Regions from separate parts of the Cronobacter muytjensii ATCC 51329 genome, predicted to be linked through region 3. Evidence: riboswitches for the same ligand, from Rfam matches in the RefSeq annotation. Region 3 holds a riboswitch; each other region holds the start of a gene.
The links. A riboswitch is a leader RNA that binds a small molecule or an ion and turns the genes downstream of it on or off. The one in region 3 is predicted to bind thiamine pyrophosphate.

Region 1 (6,274 bases), 2.1 Mb from region 3:
TCTCGCGCGTCTTTAAAAAATGTACCGGGGCGAGCCCGAGCGAATTCCGCGCCGGATGTGAGTAAGGCAGGGCGGGCGTTGTGTCATGCCTGGTAAAGTAAAGTATGGTTAAAGAAGGATGTCTTGACGCAGGACATGGCGCTCAGGAGAATCCTCTCTTCGTCACTTTACCGGATGCGTTATGGAAGCTTTGCTGGAACACTTTATCACTCAGTCAGTGGCGTATTCGCTGATTGCCATTGCGCTGGTAGCGTTCCTTGAGTCTCTGGCGCTGGTCGGGCTGCTGCTGCCCGGCACCGTGTTGATGGCCGCGCTCGGCGCGCTGATTGGCAGCGGCGAGGTGAATTTCTACGAAGCCTGGGCGGCGGGGATTATCGGCTGCCTGCTCGGCGACTGGATCTCTTTCTGGCTCGGCTGGCGCTTTAAAAAGCCCCTTCACCGCTGGTCTTTCCTGAAAAAGCATAAGGCGCTGCTCGATAAAACCGAACACGCGCTGCATCAGCACAGCCTGTTTACCATTCTCGTCGGACGATTCGTCGGGCCGACTCGCCCACTGGTGCCGATGGTGGCGGGCATGCTTGACCTGCCGGTGCGTAAATTCCTGCCGCCGAATATCCTCGGCTGCCTGCTCTGGCCGCCGTTCTACTTTCTGCCGGGCATTCTGGCGGGCGCCGCCATCGATATCCCGCCAGAGATGAAAAGCGGCGCGTTTAAATGGCTGTTAGGCGGAGTGGCGCTGCTGACATGGTTCGCGGCGTGGCTGCTCTGGCGCTGGTGGCGCAGCGGCAAAACCGAAGACCGCCTTACGCGCTACCTGCCGCGCGCGCGTCTGCACTGGCTGGCGCCCGGCGTGGCGGTGGCGGCGGGAGCGGCGCTGTTTGCTATCCAGAGCCATCCACTGATGCCTGTCTACCGCGCTATTCTCTGGAAAGTGGTGACCGGCGCTCAGTGAGGCGTGATGCCGAGCAGCGCCGATGCGCTGGCCTCGCCGCTCAGCAACTGCGCGGTGGGGCCGTCCCAGACGATGCGGCCTTCCACGACCACCAGACTGCGTGGCGCGATGCGCGCCGCGTCTTCCACGCTGTGCGATACCATTAAAAGCGTCGTACCTTCTTCTACGCAGAGGTGCTCAAGCAGCGTCAGCATCTCCTGACGTAGCGCCGGATCGAGCGCGGAAAACGGCTCGTCGAGCAGCAATATAGGGCGCTGGCGTACCAGGCAGCGCGCCAGCGCGGCCCGCTGGCGCTGACCGCCGGAGAGCGCCGTGGGCAGCCGCTCCAGCAGGTCGCCAATCGCCATTTTACCGGCCATCTCTTCCACCTGACGCTTCTGCTGCGCGTCCAGCCGCAGGCCGGGCGAGAGCCCGAGGCTGATGTTCTGGCGCACCGTCAGATGGTTAAACAGATTGTTTTCCTGAAACAGCATCGACACCGGGCGTTGTGACGGCGGCGTATGGGTATGATCTTCGCCCGCGAGGCGCAGCGTGCCGCTCGCGGGGGCGAGAAACCCGGCAATCAGATTGAGTAGCGTGCTTTTACCCGCGCCGCTTGGCCCCAGCACCGCTATCCGCTCGGCCTCGCGGACGTCGAGCGTAAAGCGCATCGGCAGATGGTGATACAGCCAGGTGAGATCAGTCAGTGTCAGCATGGCGCCCCGGAAGTTTTTCAATCAAGGTGAACAACAGAAAACAGAGTAGCAGCAGCAGCAACGCCGTCACCGCGCCTGCGTCGCTGCGATAAGCGCCGATCTGCTGATAGAGATAAAAGGGCAGCGTGCGGAAATCCTCATTACCGAACAGAGCCACCACGCCGAAATCGCCAATCGACAGCACGCAGGCGAAGGCCATCGCCTGCGCGAGCGGTACGCGCAACGCGCGCGCCTCTACCAGCCGCAGCCGGTTCAGCCCACGTATCTCAAGCGACGCGCAGAGCGCGCCATAACGCGCGGCGATATCGCGCATCGGGTTATCCAGCACTTTCAGGGCGTAGGGGATAGCCATCAGCGCGTTGGTGAAAATCACTATCGCGTCGGCGCGCGCTGGCAACCCGACAGTGGCGTTCAGCAGCAGGAAAAAACCGGTCGCCAGCACGATGCCCGGCATGGCGAGGATCAGCACGCCGCAAAGCTCCAGGCTCTGCCCGGCGAGACGGCGGTGTCGCAGGTAAAGCTCGCGGGTGCTCCAGAGCAGCATCATGGTCAGGATGACGCACAGCAGGCCCGCGCAAAGCGCGATGCGCAGCGATGTCCAGAGCGCGCGCCACAGCGCCGGGTCGGCCAGCGCGTGCCCCATGTCGCCGCGTAAGCCATCCACCAGCACCGCCAGCAGCGGCGGCAGCAACAGCAGCAGCGCGGCGGTAATTAATAGCGCGTCGGTCAGTTTGCTGCGCCACGAATCTTCCGGGTTGCGCCAGCCGCGCACCAGCGTCGCGCCCACCGGGATCGCTTTACTAAGACGCTGGCTCAGCAGGATCAGCGACAGGCAGCAGCCCATCTGGAGAATCGCGAGCAGCGCCGCGCGTCCCGGGTCATAGTCGTAACTCAATGCCTGGTAGATGGCGAGCTCAATGGTAGTGGCCTGCGGCCCGCCGCCGAGCGCCAGTACCGTGGCGAAGCTTGCGAAGCAGAGCATAAAAATCAGCGCCGCCACCGGCGGGATCTGGCGGCGCAGCCAGGGCCACTCCACCAGCCGGAAAAAATCCCAGCCGCGCATGCCAAGCTGGGCGGCCAGCTGGCGCTGTTCGCCGGGGATCTGCGTCAGGGTCTGGTACAGCAGGCGGGTCGCCATCGGCATATTAAAAAAGAGGTGCGCCAGCAGAATGCCCTGCAGGCCGTAGGGCGAAAAAGACCATTCGATGCCAAGCGCCGCGCAGAGCGCGGCCAGCCAGCCGCTGCGCCCGTAGACGCTGAGCAGGCCGAAGATCGCCACCAGCACGGGCAGGATCAGCGTCATGGCGCACAGGCGCAGCAGGGTTCGCCGCCCCGGAAAGCGGCGGCGATAGAGGGCGCGGGCAAGAGGAATGGCAGGCACGACGGAGATCAGGGCCGAGAGAAACGCCTGCCAGAAGGAGAAGCGCACCACATGCCACAGATAGCTGTCGTTCAGCAGGGCGCGGGCATCGGTGTGCGGCGCGTGCGTCCAGAGCGCCGTGAAGGCCGCCAGCGCCACCGCCGCCATCAGCAGGGCGGCGATGAGGCCGGGCCAGAGCCAGCCCGGTGTTAGCGGCTCACGGCGCGTTGCCATTCGCTCGTCCATTGGGCGCGCTGCGCGGCCACGTCCTCAGAGGTAAATTGCAGCGAGGTGTGCGGTTTCGTCAGCGCGTTGAAGCCCTCCGGCAGCGTGACAGCCGCGACCGGATACATCCAGTTGCCGGTCGGGATCGCGTTCTGGAAACCCGGTGAAACCATAAATTTAAGGAATTTTTCCGCCAGTTCCGGCTGTTTGCTGGCGGCGGTGCGCCCGGCGACTTCCACCTGCAAATAGTGGCCTTCGCTGAAGTTCGCGGCGGCGTAGTTATCTTTTTTCTCTTCAATGATGTGATAAGCCGGCGAGGTGGTGTAGCTCAGTACCAGATCGCCTTCGCCTTTCAGAAACAGGCCATAGGCTTCGCTCCAGCCCTTCGTGACGGTGACGGTTTTCGCGGCGAGTTTTTGCCAGGCGTCCGGCGCTTTGTCGCCGTAGACTTTCTGCATCCAGAGCAGCAGGCCAAGCCCCGGCGTGCTGGTACGCGGATCTTCATAAATAACGCGCCATTTCTGATCGCTTTCCACCAGCTCTTTCAGGCTTTTCGGCGGGTTTTTCAGCTTGTTTTTGTCATAGACAAAGGCGAACCAGCCGTAGTCGAACGGCACGAAGGTGTCGTTGTTCCAGCCGCCCGGGATGTTGACGTCACCGGCCGGAACGCCGCTTTTCGCAAACAGCCCGGTCGCGGTGGCAGCCTGGAGCAGGTTGTTGTCGAGCCCCAGCACCACATCAGCTTTGCTGTTCTTGCCTTCCATACGCAGGCGGTTGAGCAGCGACACGCCATCTTCCAGCGCCACGTATTTCAGCTCACAGCCGCACTCGGCTTCAAAAGCGGTTTTGATTTTCGGGCCAGGACCCCATTCGGAGGAGAAGGAATCGTAGGTGTAGACGGTCAGTACGGGTTTGGCGAAAACCGGGACGGCGACCAGCGCCAGCAGCGGAAGCAGTTTTTTTAACACTTTGCACCTTTATCAAATGGGGGCAAAGGATTTTGAGCAGTAGCCTCAAATCCCTTCGCCGGCGTTATCCGGATCAGGTTCGACGGGTATTATCTCAGCGCGTCGGTTTTCCGGCGGCACCCCGTTGAGAACGGCCCATTGTAATGATTTGCGTAATGTTGCGAAAGGGTTACGGCTCGGGCGGCGCAAACCAGGCGGATTTAAAATCAAACCAGCCGAGCGTATTCATCCGTACGCCGCGCATGCTGCGCTGGCCCTGTAACATCAGCCAGTGGTGGATAAGCGGTAATATGTCTTGCCGCTCCAGCATTGTCTGGCACCACTGCGGCAGGTTAAGCGCGCCGGTGCGCCAGCGCTGCGCGTCGCCCTGCCAGTCGAGCGGGATACAGCGCTGGATAAGCGGCACTTCGCACAGCTGCGCGAACAGCGAGAAATCAAGCGGCAGCGTGAAATTGGCGCTGTTCAGCCACAGATCGCTGGTTATCTCTCCCTGATACCACTCCTCGTAGCTCACTTCACGCAGCTCCAGCTCAACCTGTTCCTGCGCCAGAATATCGCGCAGCAGCGCGCCGATTATCCGGTTCTCGATGTGATCGCCATAAAACGTGAGCGTCAGGCGCTCCAGCCCGGCGGGCTTTTGCGCCTCCAGAATTTGCGGCGCGTGGTGCCAGCGCGGCAGCAGGCCGTAGGCCGGGAACCAGATGCGCTGATATTGCGGCGCGGCGCGATGCAGCAGGCGCGCGGGCGTGAACAGATGGCTTACCCAGCGCCGTACCTGCGGCATCGCGCCGACGCGCGAGCGGGAATCAAACAGCAGGTAGTAGCAGCCCTCTTCGAGACGGCTTTCGACGGCTTTTTCTTCCGGCTCACGCGTCGGACCCTCAAGCTGAACGGCGCAGCTTAACTCTTCGCCGATTTCAGGCAGTACCCAAAAATTCACTTCGTCAATAAGCGCCCGGTAGCCGAAATAGTCGTCGAAGGCGTGGATTTTCAGCTGCGTACTATTATTGCGTACCACCGCGTAGGGGCCGGTACCGACCGGCTGACTGGCGAATTTCGGCAGATCCGGCCATTCGCGTGGAAGGATCATCGCCGGTACGCTGCCGAGTAGCCACGGCAGCCAGTCATCCGGCTCGCTCAGGTGAATATCAAGCGTCCAGGCGGTAGGGGAGACTATCTGACGGAGATGCGCGTAAAGCGGCAGGGCGCAGATGCGTTGCAGCGAGCTGATGACATCGAGCATGTCGAGTTCGCGGCCATGATGAAAATGAATGCCGGGGCGCAGAAAAAAACGCCAGTGAAAAGGGGAAATACGCTGCCAGTGATGAGCAATATCCGCTTCCAGTTCCCCGTTTTCCTCGTTTATGCGCGTCAGCCCGCTAAAGATTTGCCGGGCGATATGGGTCTCTGAGCGGCGCAGCGCGCTGCCGGGCAGCAGGTTTTGCAGCGGGCGGTAGTAGAGCACGCGCAGGATATGACGCCCCTGACGGAAGCTACGGCCAAGATGCGAGAGCAGCATCTGACGCACGGCGGATTTGTCGCCAACGATCTGCACCAGCTGATCGATCCGGTCCTGCTCCAGCAGATCTTCCGCCCGCTGCTGCTGAAGCGCGAGCCCGGTATAGAGAAAACGCAGCCGCGAACGCTTGCCGCGCCCGGCTTCGGCGTCCCAGGTCAGCCAGCCGCGCGCCTGCATCGCGTTCAGCAACGTCCGCATATGGCGACGCGAACAGTTCAGCAGATCCGCCAGTTCATTGAGCGTGGTTTCCTGGGGCTTGCCGTCGCAGCATTGCCACAGGCGGATGAATTGCTGTTGCAGACGACCTGAAGGCATAAAAGGGGAACTCCTGCGGGAAACTCATCAATTTAATATTCCCTATATTACGGCAATACTTCTCTTCGATGAAAGCGGAGGTGCTTATGAAAACGTCAGCAACGGGCAGGTTTTACCAACGGTATTTCAGTGCAACAAAACGTCTTTCTGGCTCATGGCTGGCCCGCCTGAGTTGTCAGACGCCGCAACGGATGCTGAATGATGTGATGCAGTGGGAGACGACTTTCCCGGTGACGTTTA
Region 2 (6,274 bases), 1.8 Mb from region 3:
GCCCGGCTCGTCGGAGAGCGGTTCAAATTTGCCGCAGAGCCGCTTTTTCGCAACGCCTATCGTCGGCACATCCACCAGCATGCCGAAGTGGCTGGCGACGCCGAGACGGCGCGGATGCGAAATCCCGTGGCCATCGACAAACAATAAATCCGGCTTTCTGGAGAGCATCTCCCAGGCGGCAAGCAGCGCCGGGTATTCGCGAAACGACAGAAAGCCGGGAATATAAGGCATCGTGGTTGGGATACGCGCCACCTGATACTCCACCAGCTCCAGCGAGGGGTATTTCAACAGCACCATCGCCGCCCGCGTCACTTCGCCGCCCTGCTCAAACCCGACATCCGCCCCGCCGATAAACGTCGGCGGATCAACATTTAACCGGTCCTCACGGACCACATTGGATGCCAGTTCGATTTGTTGTGCGCGAAGCGTCGCGAGATCCATAGTTTCTCCTTACAGGTGATAAGGCGCCGATAAGCGGTGAACCGCCTCGACGAAGGCCCCCGCATGTTCCGGAGGCACATCCTGATGAATGCCATGTCCCAGGTTGAACACATGACCTTCACCCTTGCCGAAACCAGCAAGTATAGACGCCACTTCCTCTTCGATGCGGGCGGGCGCCGCGTAAAGCATGGAAGGATCCATGTTGCCCTGCAGCGCGACCTTATGCCCGACGCGACGGCGCGCATCAGCGATATCGGTCGTCCAGTCCAGTCCCAGCGCGTCGCAGCCGGTGTCTGCAATCGCCTCCAGCCACTGACCGCCGCCTTTGGTAAACAGCGTCACCGGCACGCGGCGGCCTTCGTTTTCCCGCAGCAGCCCGTCGACGATTTTATGCATGTAGTAAAGTGAGAACTGCTGATAGTCGCGCCCGGTCAGCACACCGCCCCAGGTATCGAAAATCATCACCGACTGCGCGCCCGCGCGGATTTGGGCGTTCAGGTAGAGCGTGACGCTTTTCGCGAGCTTATCGAGCAGCAAATGCAGGGTTTGCGGCTCGGCGTACATCATCTTCTTGATAACGGTAAACGCTTTGCTGCTACCGCCTTCCACCATGTAGGTAGCGAGCGTCCAGGGGCTGCCGGAGAAGCCAATCAGCGGCACTTCGCCTTTCAGTTCGCGGCGAATGGTGCGTACCGCATTCATCACATAGCCGAGCTCCTGTTCCGGGTCCGGCACCAGCAGCTTTTCGACATCCGCTTTGCCTGTGATCGGCGAGGCAAAGCGTGGGCCTTCGCCCGCTTCAAAATAGAGCCCCAGCCCCATCGCATCCGGGATCGTCAGAATGTCCGAAAAGAGGATCGCAGCATCAAGCGGATAGCGGCGCAGCGGCTGTAGCGTCACTTCGCACGCCAGCTCGGCGTTTTTGCAAAGCGACATAAAATCGCCCGCCTGCGCGCGGGTGGCCTTATATTCCGGCAGATAACGTCCCGCCTGACGCATCATCCACACCGGGGTGACGTCGACAGGCTGGCGTTGCAGGGCGCGCAGGTAACGATCGTTTTTCAGTTCGGTCATTTTTCTTATTCCTCAAGCGACAGGGCGCCATTGTACCACGTCATTCGTAGTCTGCCCGGCAGCGCGCCACGGTATCTTCTATCAGGCGGCGCGCGACGGTGCCCGGCGCTGGCAACAACGGCAACTGGTCGTAGCGATACCAGCCTGCGTCGATGAGTTCTTTAGGATCGATTTTGATTTCGCCGCTGTCGTAGTCCGCAGTAAAGGCGGTCATCAGCGATTGCGGGAACGGCCAGGGCTGGGACGTCACGTAGCGCAGGTTTTTTACACGGATACTGCTCTCTTCCATCACCTCGCGCGCCACCGCCTGCTCAAGCGTTTCGCCCACTTCGACAAACCCGGCCAGCACGGTATAGACGCCATTGCGGTGACGGGTGTGCTGCGCCAGCAGAATCTTATCTTCACGGCGAATCGCCACGATGATGCACGGCGCGATCTGGGGGTAGTAGCGCTCGCGGCAGTGTCCGCAAAGCATCGCCCATTCGGTTTTACTCGGGTGCATCTCATGACCGCAGTAGCCGCAATATTTATGCGAGCGGTAAAACTCGGCGAGTTGCACACCGCGCCCCGCCAGTTGAAACAGCCCGGCGTCCTGATCGATAAGCTGGCGCACCGAGGCCATCTCGTCATCGCGCTTCTGAAGCACCAGCCATACCGGCGCGTCTTCCCAGGTGCCGATTTGCAGCGCCTTTTCGCCCGTAAGACCAAAATCCGCGGCCCGACCGTAAGGTAATTCTGCTTTTGGCAGCCATAATTTCTGTTCATGGCTGACTATCCACCAGCCATGGTCTAAATTTTCTAATGTACGTTCCATAATTGATTGCGCTACCTCTGCTTCACTGGCACGTTATTAACATTGTTTTTACATATTTTGGGTCATTTGCGTTTTTACATCTTATATCTCATGGAGTCGATCATGCTAAACCAGCTAAAAAGTCTGACGGAACGCGTTGGTGGGAGTAATGAGTTAGTTGATCGTTGGCTTGGCGCCCGCAACCATCTGTTAGTCACCTATTACAAAATGGTCGGCATCAAGCCCGGCAAGGAGCCGCTCACCGCGCTGGATGAAAAGGCGCTGGACGATTTTTGTCACTGTCTGGTGGATTATCTCTCCGCCGGTCACTTCAATATCTACGAACGTGTCATCAGCGAAATGGAAGGCACCAGCCCGCTGGTCGCCGCCACGCAGATCTACCCGCAGCTGGAGGCCAACACCCAGCACCTCATGGATTTCTACGACACCCATCTGGAAAGCGCTATCGATCACGATAATTGCCTGGAGTTCCAGGAGGCGCTTTCCGGCATCGGCGAGGCGCTCGCCGCCCGCTTCGCGCTGGAAGACCAGCTCATCCTGCTGGCCTTTGACAACAACCTGAGCGAAAGCGCCAATGATGAAGCCGGTCTTGCCCGTCCGGCTTGAGTTTGCAATGATTCGCGAGTAGTTTAATCACGTCCCCGCACCTGTTGCGGGGTTTATCTTGTCGGAGTGCCCAGTGCGCAAGCACGGGCTGAGACCGTTAATTCGGGATCCGCGGAACCTGATCAGGTTAATACCTGCGAAGGGAACAAGAGTAATTCCATTATGCCCCGCTCAGGGAGCCGTCTGCCGCTCCTGAAGATCGGTAAACGCGGCGCGGGCGCATCGCCATTACTCCTCCGTTGTTCTGACAAGCCACTTCCTGACCGTTAACTGGAATGCGCTATGTCTGTATCAAACAAACCTGGCCGCCGCGAACAGCGCGCCGCCGCACAACACTTTATCGACACGCTGGAAGGCACCGCCTTTCCCAATTCCCACCGTATCTACCTCACTGGCTCACGCGACGATATTCGCGTGCCGATGCGCGAAATCCGCCTGAGCCCGACGCTTGCGGGCGGCACGAAAGAAAACCCGCGCATTGAACCCAACGAGCCGGTGCCGGTTTATGACACCTCCGGCCCGTATGGCGATCCGGCCGTGCGCATCGACGTGCGCGAAGGGCTGGAAAAGCTGCGCAGCCGCTGGATAGACGCACGTAACGACACGGAAACCCTGAACGCGCGCAGCTCCGCCTACACCCGCGAGCGTCTCGCCGACGACGGGCTCGACGACCTGCGCTTTCGCGGCCTGCTGACACCGAAGCGCGCGCAGGCCGGGAAGCGCGTGACGCAGCTGCACTACGCCCGTCAGGGCATCGTGACGCCGGAAATGGAGTTCATCGCCATTCGCGAAAACATGGGGCGCGAGCGCATTCGCGGCGCGGTGCTACGTCAGCAGCATCCGGGCGAAGGCTTCGGCGCGCGTCTGCCAGACAACATCACGCCGGAATTTGTGCGTGATGAAGTGGCCGCCGGGCGCGCCATTATCCCCGCCAATATCAACCACCCCGAATCGGAGCCGATGATCATTGGGCGCAACTTTCTGGTGAAGGTGAACGCCAATATCGGCAACTCGGCGGTGACGTCATCGATTGAAGAAGAAGTGGAAAAGCTGGTCTGGGCCACCCGCTGGGGCGCCGATACGGTCATGGACCTCTCTACCGGACGCTATATTCACGAAACCCGCGAATGGATCCTGCGCAACAGCCCGGTGCCGATCGGCACGGTGCCGATCTACCAGGCGCTGGAGAAGGCCAATGGGATCGCCGAAGATCTCAGCTGGGAGATGTTTCGCGACACGCTGCTGGAGCAGGCCGAACAGGGCGTGGATTACTTCACCATCCACGCAGGCGTGCTGCTGCGCTACGTGCCGATGACCGCAAAACGCCTGACGGGCATCGTCTCGCGCGGCGGCTCTATCATGGCTAAATGGTGCCTTTCGCATCATAAAGAGAACTTCCTCTATGAACATTTCCGTGAAATCTGCGAAATCTGCGCCGCATATGATGTCTCGCTCTCGCTCGGCGACGGTTTGCGCCCAGGCTCCATCCAGGACGCCAACGACGAGGCGCAGTTCGCGGAACTGCGCACGCTTGGCGAGCTGACGAAAATCGCCTGGGAATATGACGTACAGGTGATGATTGAAGGCCCAGGCCACGTACCGATGCAGATGATCCGCCGCAACATGACCGAAGAGCTGGAGCACTGCCATGAAGCGCCCTTTTACACGCTCGGGCCGCTCACCACCGACATCGCGCCGGGCTACGATCACTTCACGTCTGGCATTGGCGCGGCGATGATTGGCTGGTTCGGCTGCGCCATGCTCTGTTATGTGACGCCCAAAGAGCATCTTGGTCTGCCCAATAAAGAGGATGTGAAGCAGGGGCTTATCACCTACAAAATCGCCGCCCACGCCGCCGATCTTGCCAAAGGGCATCCGGGCGCGCAGATCCGCGACAACGCGATGTCCAAAGCACGCTTCGAATTCCGCTGGGAAGATCAGTTCAATCTGGCGCTCGATCCGTTCACCGCCCGCGCCTACCACGACGAAACACTGCCGCAGGAATCCGGCAAAGTGGCGCACTTCTGCTCCATGTGCGGTCCGAAATTCTGTTCGATGAAAATCACCCAGGAGGTGCGCGATTACGCCGCGAAACAGGCCATCGACGCCGGTATGGCGGATATGTCCAGCAGCTTTCGCGCCCGCGGCGGCGACATCTATCTGCGTCAGGAGGAGGTGGAATGATGGCGCCGCTTTTCGCCCCCGTACCGCGCCGCCTGGGGCTTTACCCGGTGGTAGACAGCGTTGAGTGGATAGCGCGTCTGCTGGAGGCGGGCGTGCGCACGCTACAGCTGCGTATCAAGGATAAAACCGATGCCGACGTCGAAGCGGATGTCCGGGCCGCCATTGCGCTGGGGGAACGCTATCACGCGCGGCTGTTTATTAACGATTACTGGCGACTGGCCATTAAACATCAGGCGTACGGCGTCCATCTTGGCCAGGAAGATCTGGAAACCGCCGATCTCAACGCCATCCGCGCCGCCGGACTGCGGCTTGGCGTTTCTACTCACGACGATATGGAAATCGACGTGGCGCTGGCGGCGCACCCGTCTTATATCGCGCTCGGCCACGTTTTTCCCACCCAGACCAAACAGATGCCTTCTGCCCCGCAGGGGCTGGCGCAGCTGGCCGCGCATGTGAAACGGCTCGGTGACTACCCGACCGTGGCCATCGGCGGCATCAGTCTTGCGCGCGCCCCTGGGGTACTGGAAACCGGCGTCGGCAGCATCGCGGTGGTAAGCGCCATTACGCAGGCGGCGGACTGGCGCGCCGCGACGCAACAGTTGCTCGAACTCGCGGGGGTGGGCGATGAATGACGCGGATTTTATGCGCTACAGCCGCCAGCTGCTGCTGGAAGATATCGCGATTGACGGCCAGCAAAAGCTGCTGGAAAGCCGCGTGCTGATCGTCGGTCTCGGTGGGCTGGGCTCGCCAGCCGCGCTTTATCTCGCAGGCGCGGGCGTCGGCACGCTCTGGCTCGCGGATGACGACGCGGTGCACCTTAGCAATCTTCAGCGCCAGATCCTGTTTGGCGTCGGGGATATCGAACAGCCGAAATCACTTGCCGCGCTACGACGCCTGAAGGCGCTTAACCCGGCAATCGAGACCGTGGCACTGAACCAGCGACTTGAGGGCGACGCGCTGCATGCGGCGGTTTCCAAGGCCGATCTGGTGCTCGACTGCAGCGACAACATGTCGACGCGGCAGGCCATTAACGCGGCCTGTGTGGCGCACGGTACGCCGCTTATCACCGCCAGCGCGGTCGGTATGGGCGGGCAAATCGCCACATTCGCGCCGCCTTTCGAATACGGTTGCTACCGATGCCTGTGGCCTGATGAC
Region 3 (6,274 bases):
AAAACCAGTAAGCACTAATGCAAGCGAAACGAGAGCAGAAAGAAGGATGTTTTTAATCATGTTTGCTTTCATCAAAAGAATATAGAAAAGAAGCCGGTCCAACGCTATGTAACTGACAAATCCACACCAAGAGTGCCAGACAGACTTCTTATCTATACGCCCCATTATTGAGGCGTAAGATTTGATTACCAACCGAAGGAAACACCCGCGCCTACAGTAGCACCGCCATAAGATCCAGCACCTACAGAAGCTTTAGTTACTACATGCTCAGAGACCCGAGCAGAGAAACCAACAGCTACAGCACCTTCTGCATCATTGCTGCCAACACCAACCCCTACAGAGTAGTTTTGAGAGTCGGTTACTTGTGGGATGTTAGACATTGCAGCTACAGAAGCAATCCCCACAGCAGCGCGTTTACGGTTAGACTCAACATCGCTTTTCAGACTACGGAAAGCGTTATTACTCTCACTCTCCAGCGCCGTGATCCGTGATTCATGATTAGCCAGTGTGTTAGCGTGAGACTGAACAGCAGCGCTATTAGCTTCACTACGAGCTTTAACATTAGCTACAGCAGATTTATTAGCAGCGGCTGCAGTTTGAGCGTCTACGGCTTGTTGTTGAGCGTATACGCTATTTGAGTAAGCGTTATTTGAGGTAGTTTTAGTAGTCGCTATTTTAGATGGTTTTGCAGAGATAACAATCTCTTGTTTGTTAGTGGTTGCAATACCATTTTTAGCATTATCTTCAATGACATCAGTAGAAGTAATAGCTTTGGTATTATCAACCTGAACGATATTCAGTTTTGGTTGTTCAACCTTCGGATAGATTGTTTCACTAGTAGTTGTAGCTTTGACCAATGTAGTGTTTACAACCGGAGTATCAATATGATCTGGTTTGTTAACTGTGTAATGGTTTCCTTAGTCGTTGGCTCACTTTTCACTAAAGGAGCCGAAACATCTGGAGTATCAACACGGGCAGGTTTGTTCGTGGTCACAATAGTTTCACTGGTAGTTTCAGCTTTAACCAGTTGAGCCGGAGCAGCTACCGGAGTAATAACATGTGTCGGTTTATTAACATTGGTTATTACTTCATTATTAGTATATGGCGTAACAGGGTTGATAGTGTCTGTAATCACTTTATCAGTTACATAGCTCTGTTTTACCGGTATGACTTCAACTTGTAATTTAGTTGGCGTGGCTACAGGTTGTTTAGCTGGAGTGAGGTTAACCATTTGCATTACTGGTGCTTGTTGCTGTTTAACCGGAGCGCCATAGATAGCCAGTGGTGCAGGAGCTACAACTTTAAGCGGTACAGGCATTTTGTCAGGAGTAGCTTGCGGCAGTGGCTGAGGGATAGCCATATGAGCCGGAGGAACAGGCATCTTAGACGGTGTGCCGTAGATAGCCAGCGGAGCCGGAGCTTTGTTATAGGCAGGAATTTTAGACGGTACAGGGATGCCATTCGGATCGTGTTTAACAATGGCAGGCATCGGTTGTTTGCCCGGAATAGCATCAGGTGCAGCAGTCGGAACTTTATGCGGAGCCAATACAGGATACAACACCCCATGAGCATGACCAGCCGGAGCGTAAACAGAATCAGGAGCGTTATCAGCCTGATTCATGGCGCTGTTAAAACGGCTGATATGATTCAGTTGCGCGTTAAGCTGTGAAGCATTAGCGCTTACAGTTTCGTAGCCGTATTGAGTTTGAGCGGCATTAACAGATGAAGCCGCGATAGCGCCAAGTACAGCAACAGCAACTACAGTTTTCACATTTGAAGTTTTCATTTTAACCATCACCATTAACATTATTGATTTATTGAAAGCGGTTTCGCTTGCAAGCGCCTTAAACAGGCTTTGTCTCTATTAAAGAAACGCACTTAATTTATGAAGCGAACTATCCCGTATGGAAACGATTACAATTTTGACGTAGATCACAAAAAGTATTGGTTGATGAATATTTCGTTGTATTAAAAACGAGAAGTATTGAAAAGATATTTCGAATGAAAGACAAAGCTGGATTAACGATGGTGATTTCTATTCTCAATATACTTGGTTTACTAGTACGTTATTAAAATACCTTATAAAAACGATATGCGTTTATAGCAGATAAATACATATTGGTAGTGTGATCGTCCATATGCACAGAGGTAAGATGTAGAGTTGTTAGCGCTCTGGCTTTAAAAAACCACAGTATGAGAGTGACGATAAGAGGAAGAACATTAAAAGAGAACCGATAAGGAAGGCCAAAGAAAGGTTAATAATTTTCATATACTACTTTCTTTCCCTCTTCTTCTACTAGCGGTCTGTTGTTCTTAGAGTGAAGCTTGTAGGAAACTGTAAGTTTCTTAGGTATAGGAAATGTTTTAGGGAAATACTGCTCTAATATTTAAATTTAACGTTATTGTAATGATTATATCGGTATTAAAATTGATGTTTTATAGCCTTAGCTATGTATAGCATCGCTTAACACAGCAGTTATACGGGGAGCGTTGCGCCCCTCCAGGCTCCCGCGAAAGCTAACTAAACCCCCGTCAGGGGGTTGGCTTGCTCTTCCTGAGCTAAGGCTATAGTAAATTAATTACTTCCCAATTTAATATTGGAGATTGAAGCAATGACACCCAATAAATATATATTATTAACCTGGCACGTAAAAAGAACGCAGCTAAAGCATTAGTTAAGTCTGGAACATCAAGAATATCAACATAAGTTTCTGGCAAATCTGAAAACCTTGCTTATACGGTTATGTTGTGACGTTTTTGGTCTTTAGTATTTTCTCCCTTTTACTGGCGTTGTTTGTCTTTTGCTCCTGTCTTGCGTGAAGAAGGCAATGCCGGACAGGGCCAGTAATTGGAAGCTTGCGACAATGACCACTTTCCTACGCTTTGTACACCCTAAGCGGAATACAAGCGGATGAACTCATTAAAGCGCTTGATTACGTGATGCAGCTATTTCGAGTGTGATAACTGCTGTGATAAATCGAAAAATCTTGCACCCTGCCTACGGCCCCGGTTACACTAAGAACTTACAACTTGTTTGTGTGTAACTCATTGTTTTGTAATTGATTTGACTCGGGGTGCCCTTCTGCGTGAAGGCTGAGAAATACCCGTATTACCTGATCTGGATAATGCCAGCGTAGGGAAGTCAGATGCCTGTCCGGTATCCCGTCTTCGCGCCTGGCAGGAGAGAATCATGTCTTCTGACCTGCTTTGCGGCACCCATGCCGCGCCTGTTGTCACTCAACTTTGCCGTCACGCTCCGCTGGTTCATTGCATCACTAATGATGTGGTGCAAAATTTCACGGCTAATGTCCTGCTCGCACTGGGCGCCTCGCCCGCAATGGTTGTGGATGCCGACGAAGCCGCGCAGTTCGCGGCCATCGCCGATGCCCTGCTGATTAATTTAGGTACGCTCACGCGCCCGCAGCAGCAGGGAATGCGCGCGGCTATCGACAGCGCCCGTGCGGCGGGAACGCCCTGGACGCTCGACCCGGTCGCGGTCGGCGCGCTGACGCTTCGCACGGACTTCGCGCATGAGATTCTGGCGCAAAGGCCCGCGGCTATCCGCGCGAACGCATCGGAAATCCTCGCGCTGGCCGGTGTGAGCCGTGGCGGACGCGGCGTTGATGCCACCGAGAGCGCGCATCACGCCCGTGAAGCCGCGGCTGTGCTGGCTCGTCGCAGCGGCGCCGTCGTCGCGGTGACCGGCGAGGTCGATTACATCACCGACGGCGAGCGTATGCTGGCGGTCAACGGCGGCACCACGATGCTGACGCGCGTGGTCGGCACCGGCTGCGCGCTCTCGGCGGTAGTGGCCGCCTGCTGTGCGCTGCCGGGCGATCGTCTTGAGAATGTCGCGACGGCCTGCTGGCTGATGAAGCGCGCGGGCGAACAGGCGCTTGCTGTCGCGAAGGGGCCGGGCAGTTTCGCGTCCGCATTGCTCGACAGCCTGCATGCGCAGGCGTTCGGAGGTCACCATGCAACGCATTAACGCGCTGACTATCGCTGGCACCGACCCGAGCGGCGGGGCGGGTATCCAGGCGGATCTGAAAACCTTTTCGGCACTGGGCGCTTATGGCACCTCGGTCATCACCGCGCTGGTGGCGCAGAACACGCGCGGCGTGCAGTCCGTGTACCGCATTGAGCCGTCGTTTGTCGCCGCCCAGCTCGATTCGGTGCTAAGCGACGTGCGTATCGACACCACTAAAATCGGCATGCTGGCCGAAACGGACGTGGTTGAGGCCGTGGCGGAGCGGCTCTCGCGCTACCGGGTGCGCAATATCGTGCTGGATACCGTGATGCTTGCGAAAAGCGGCGATCCGCTGCTGAGCCCGTCGGCGGTGCGTACGCTGCGTGAACGGCTGCTGCCGCAGGTGGCGATTATCACGCCAAATCTGCCGGAGGCGGCGGCGCTGCTTGATACCGCCCACGCCCGCAGCGAGGCGGAGATGCGCCAGCAGGGCGAGGCGTTACTGGCGCTCGGCTGCGGCGCGGTGCTGATGAAAGGCGGCCATCTCAATGATGCCGAAAGCCCGGACTGGCTCTTTACCCGCGACGGCGCCACGCGCTTTACTGCGCCGCGCGTGGCGACGAAAAACACGCACGGCACCGGCTGTACGCTCTCCAGCGCGCTGGCGGCGCTGTACCCACGCCACTATGACTGGGTCCAAACCGTGACGGCGGCGAAAGCGTGGCTGACAAAAGCGCTGCAACAGGCGGATAGTCTGGAAGTAGGGGAGGGGATCGGGCCTGTCCATCATTTTCATGCATGGTGGTGAACCGTGCCAGCAGAATAAACTGAAAATGCGCTCAGGTCTGGCAATCTGTGCTATTCAGTACCAGGCTTAGACTGCCCGGTTAGCGGGTGGGTAAGGATCTTTTCGTCCGGCGGGCGTCGTCCGCCGACAATTACGGGAGCGTATGATGACTGATATTGCGCAGTTGCTCGGCAACGATGCCGATAGCCTGTTACAGCACCGCTGTACGACCATTTCCTCCGACCAGCTTTATCTGCCAGGGCCGGATTATGTCGATCGCGTAATGATCGATAACAACCGGCCTCCGGCGGTGTTGCGAAATATGCAGACTCTCTATAACACCGGGCGCCTCGCGGGCACCGGCTATCTTTCTATTTTGCCGGTGGATCAGGGCGTCGAGCATTCGGCGGGCGCGTCGTTCGCAGCTAACCCGATGTATTTCGACCCGAAAAACATCGTCGAGCTGGCCATTGAAGCGGGCTGCAACTGCGTGGCCTCAACCTATGGCGTGCTGGCGTCGGTGTCGCGTCGCTACGCGCACCGTATTCCTTTCCTGGTCAAGATTAACCACAACGAAACCCTGAGCTACCCGACGCAATACGATCAGACGCTGTATGCGAGCGTTGAGCAGGCGTTCAATATGGGCGCGGTGGCGGTGGGGGCGACTATCTATTTCGGCTCCGAAGAGTCGCGTCGCCAGATTGAAGAAATTTCTGCCGCGTTTGAGCGCGCGCATGAGCTTGGCATGGTGACGGTGTTGTGGGCGTATCTGCGTAACAGCGGCTTTAAGAAAGAGGGCGTGGATTACCACTCCAGCGCCGACCTGACCGGTCAGGCCAACCATCTGGCAGCGACCATCGGCGCGGATATCGTGAAGCAGAAAATGGCGGAGAATAACGGCGGCTATAGCGCGCTGAAATTCGGCTATACCGACGATCGCGTCTATAGCAAGCTGACCACCGATAACCCTATCGATCTGGTGCGCTACCAGCTGGCGAACTGCTATATGGGCCGCGCGGGGCTTATCAACTCGGGTGGCGCGTCCGGCGGCGAGGCCGATCTCACCGATGCGGTACGCACGGCGGTTATCAACAAACGCGCGGGGGGCATGGGGCTTATTCTGGGGCGTAAGGCGTTTAAGAAAACGATGGCCGACGGTGTGAAGCTCATTAACGCGGTGCAGGATGTGTATCTGGACAAGAAAGTGACGATTGCCTGACGGCGGTGTGGTTACGCATTGAAAACGCGCCTGCGGGCGCGTTTTTTGTGGGTGGGGTAAATGGTGTGGCGAGGTAAACGGTGGGTGCGCTGCGCTTACCCGCCCTACGAAACCACAAAAGCCACCGCCGATGCCGTGTGTTTTCCTTTGCGGCTGCCCTTTGGCCGCGAGCCGGGATTGTTAAGGGGGCGGCGGCGAGCCCCCTTAACACGTTCGCGTGAGTATACGTGACAGAGAGAATCCGCGTTGTGGCGAACGGAACAGGTCACCAGGCGTACATATTCCTGAGTTCCATGGTTCA

Region 1: it holds a riboswitch for thiamine pyrophosphate, as region 3 does, so the genes downstream of both, thiB (thiamine ABC transporter substrate binding subunit) here and thiM (hydroxyethylthiazole kinase) in region 3, are expected to answer to the same signal.
Region 2: it holds a riboswitch for thiamine pyrophosphate, as region 3 does, so the genes downstream of both, thiC (phosphomethylpyrimidine synthase ThiC) here and thiM (hydroxyethylthiazole kinase) in region 3, are expected to answer to the same signal.

The regions. Positions count from the first base shown of each region.
Region 1 is NZ_CP012268.1:3,275,315-3,281,588, reverse strand. Features, by position in the region: gene araC (arabinose operon transcriptional regulator AraC) at 1-65, shown strand, start outside; gene AFK63_RS15085 (DedA family protein) at 182-952, shown strand; gene thiQ (thiamine ABC transporter ATP-binding protein ThiQ) at 946-1,647, opposite strand; gene thiP (thiamine/thiamine pyrophosphate ABC transporter permease ThiP) at 1,631-3,241, opposite strand; gene thiB (thiamine ABC transporter substrate binding subunit) at 3,217-4,200, opposite strand; TPP riboswitch at 4,233-4,334, opposite strand; gene sgrR (HTH-type transcriptional regulator SgrR) at 4,370-6,034, opposite strand; gene sgrT (glucose uptake inhibitor SgrT) at 6,121-6,274, shown strand, end outside.
Region 2 is NZ_CP012268.1:3,669,115-3,675,388, forward strand. Features, by position in the region: gene nfi (deoxyribonuclease V) at 1-441, opposite strand, end outside; gene hemE (uroporphyrinogen decarboxylase) at 451-1,515, opposite strand; gene nudC (NAD(+) diphosphatase) at 1,556-2,329, opposite strand; gene AFK63_RS16880 (Rsd/AlgQ family anti-sigma factor) at 2,432-2,935, shown strand; TPP riboswitch at 2,988-3,097, shown strand; gene thiC (phosphomethylpyrimidine synthase ThiC) at 3,218-5,119, shown strand; gene thiE (thiamine phosphate synthase) at 5,116-5,751, shown strand; gene AFK63_RS16895 (HesA/MoeB/ThiF family protein) at 5,744-6,274, shown strand, end outside.
Region 3 is NZ_CP012268.1:1,133,265-1,139,538, forward strand. Features, by position in the region: gene AFK63_RS21145 (YadA C-terminal domain-containing protein) at 186-857, opposite strand; gene AFK63_RS21150 (hypothetical protein) at 866-1,807, opposite strand; TPP riboswitch at 3,061-3,157, shown strand; gene thiM (hydroxyethylthiazole kinase) at 3,191-3,988, shown strand; gene thiD (bifunctional hydroxymethylpyrimidine kinase/phosphomethylpyrimidine kinase) at 3,975-4,775, shown strand; gene fbaB (class I fructose-bisphosphate aldolase) at 4,921-5,973, shown strand.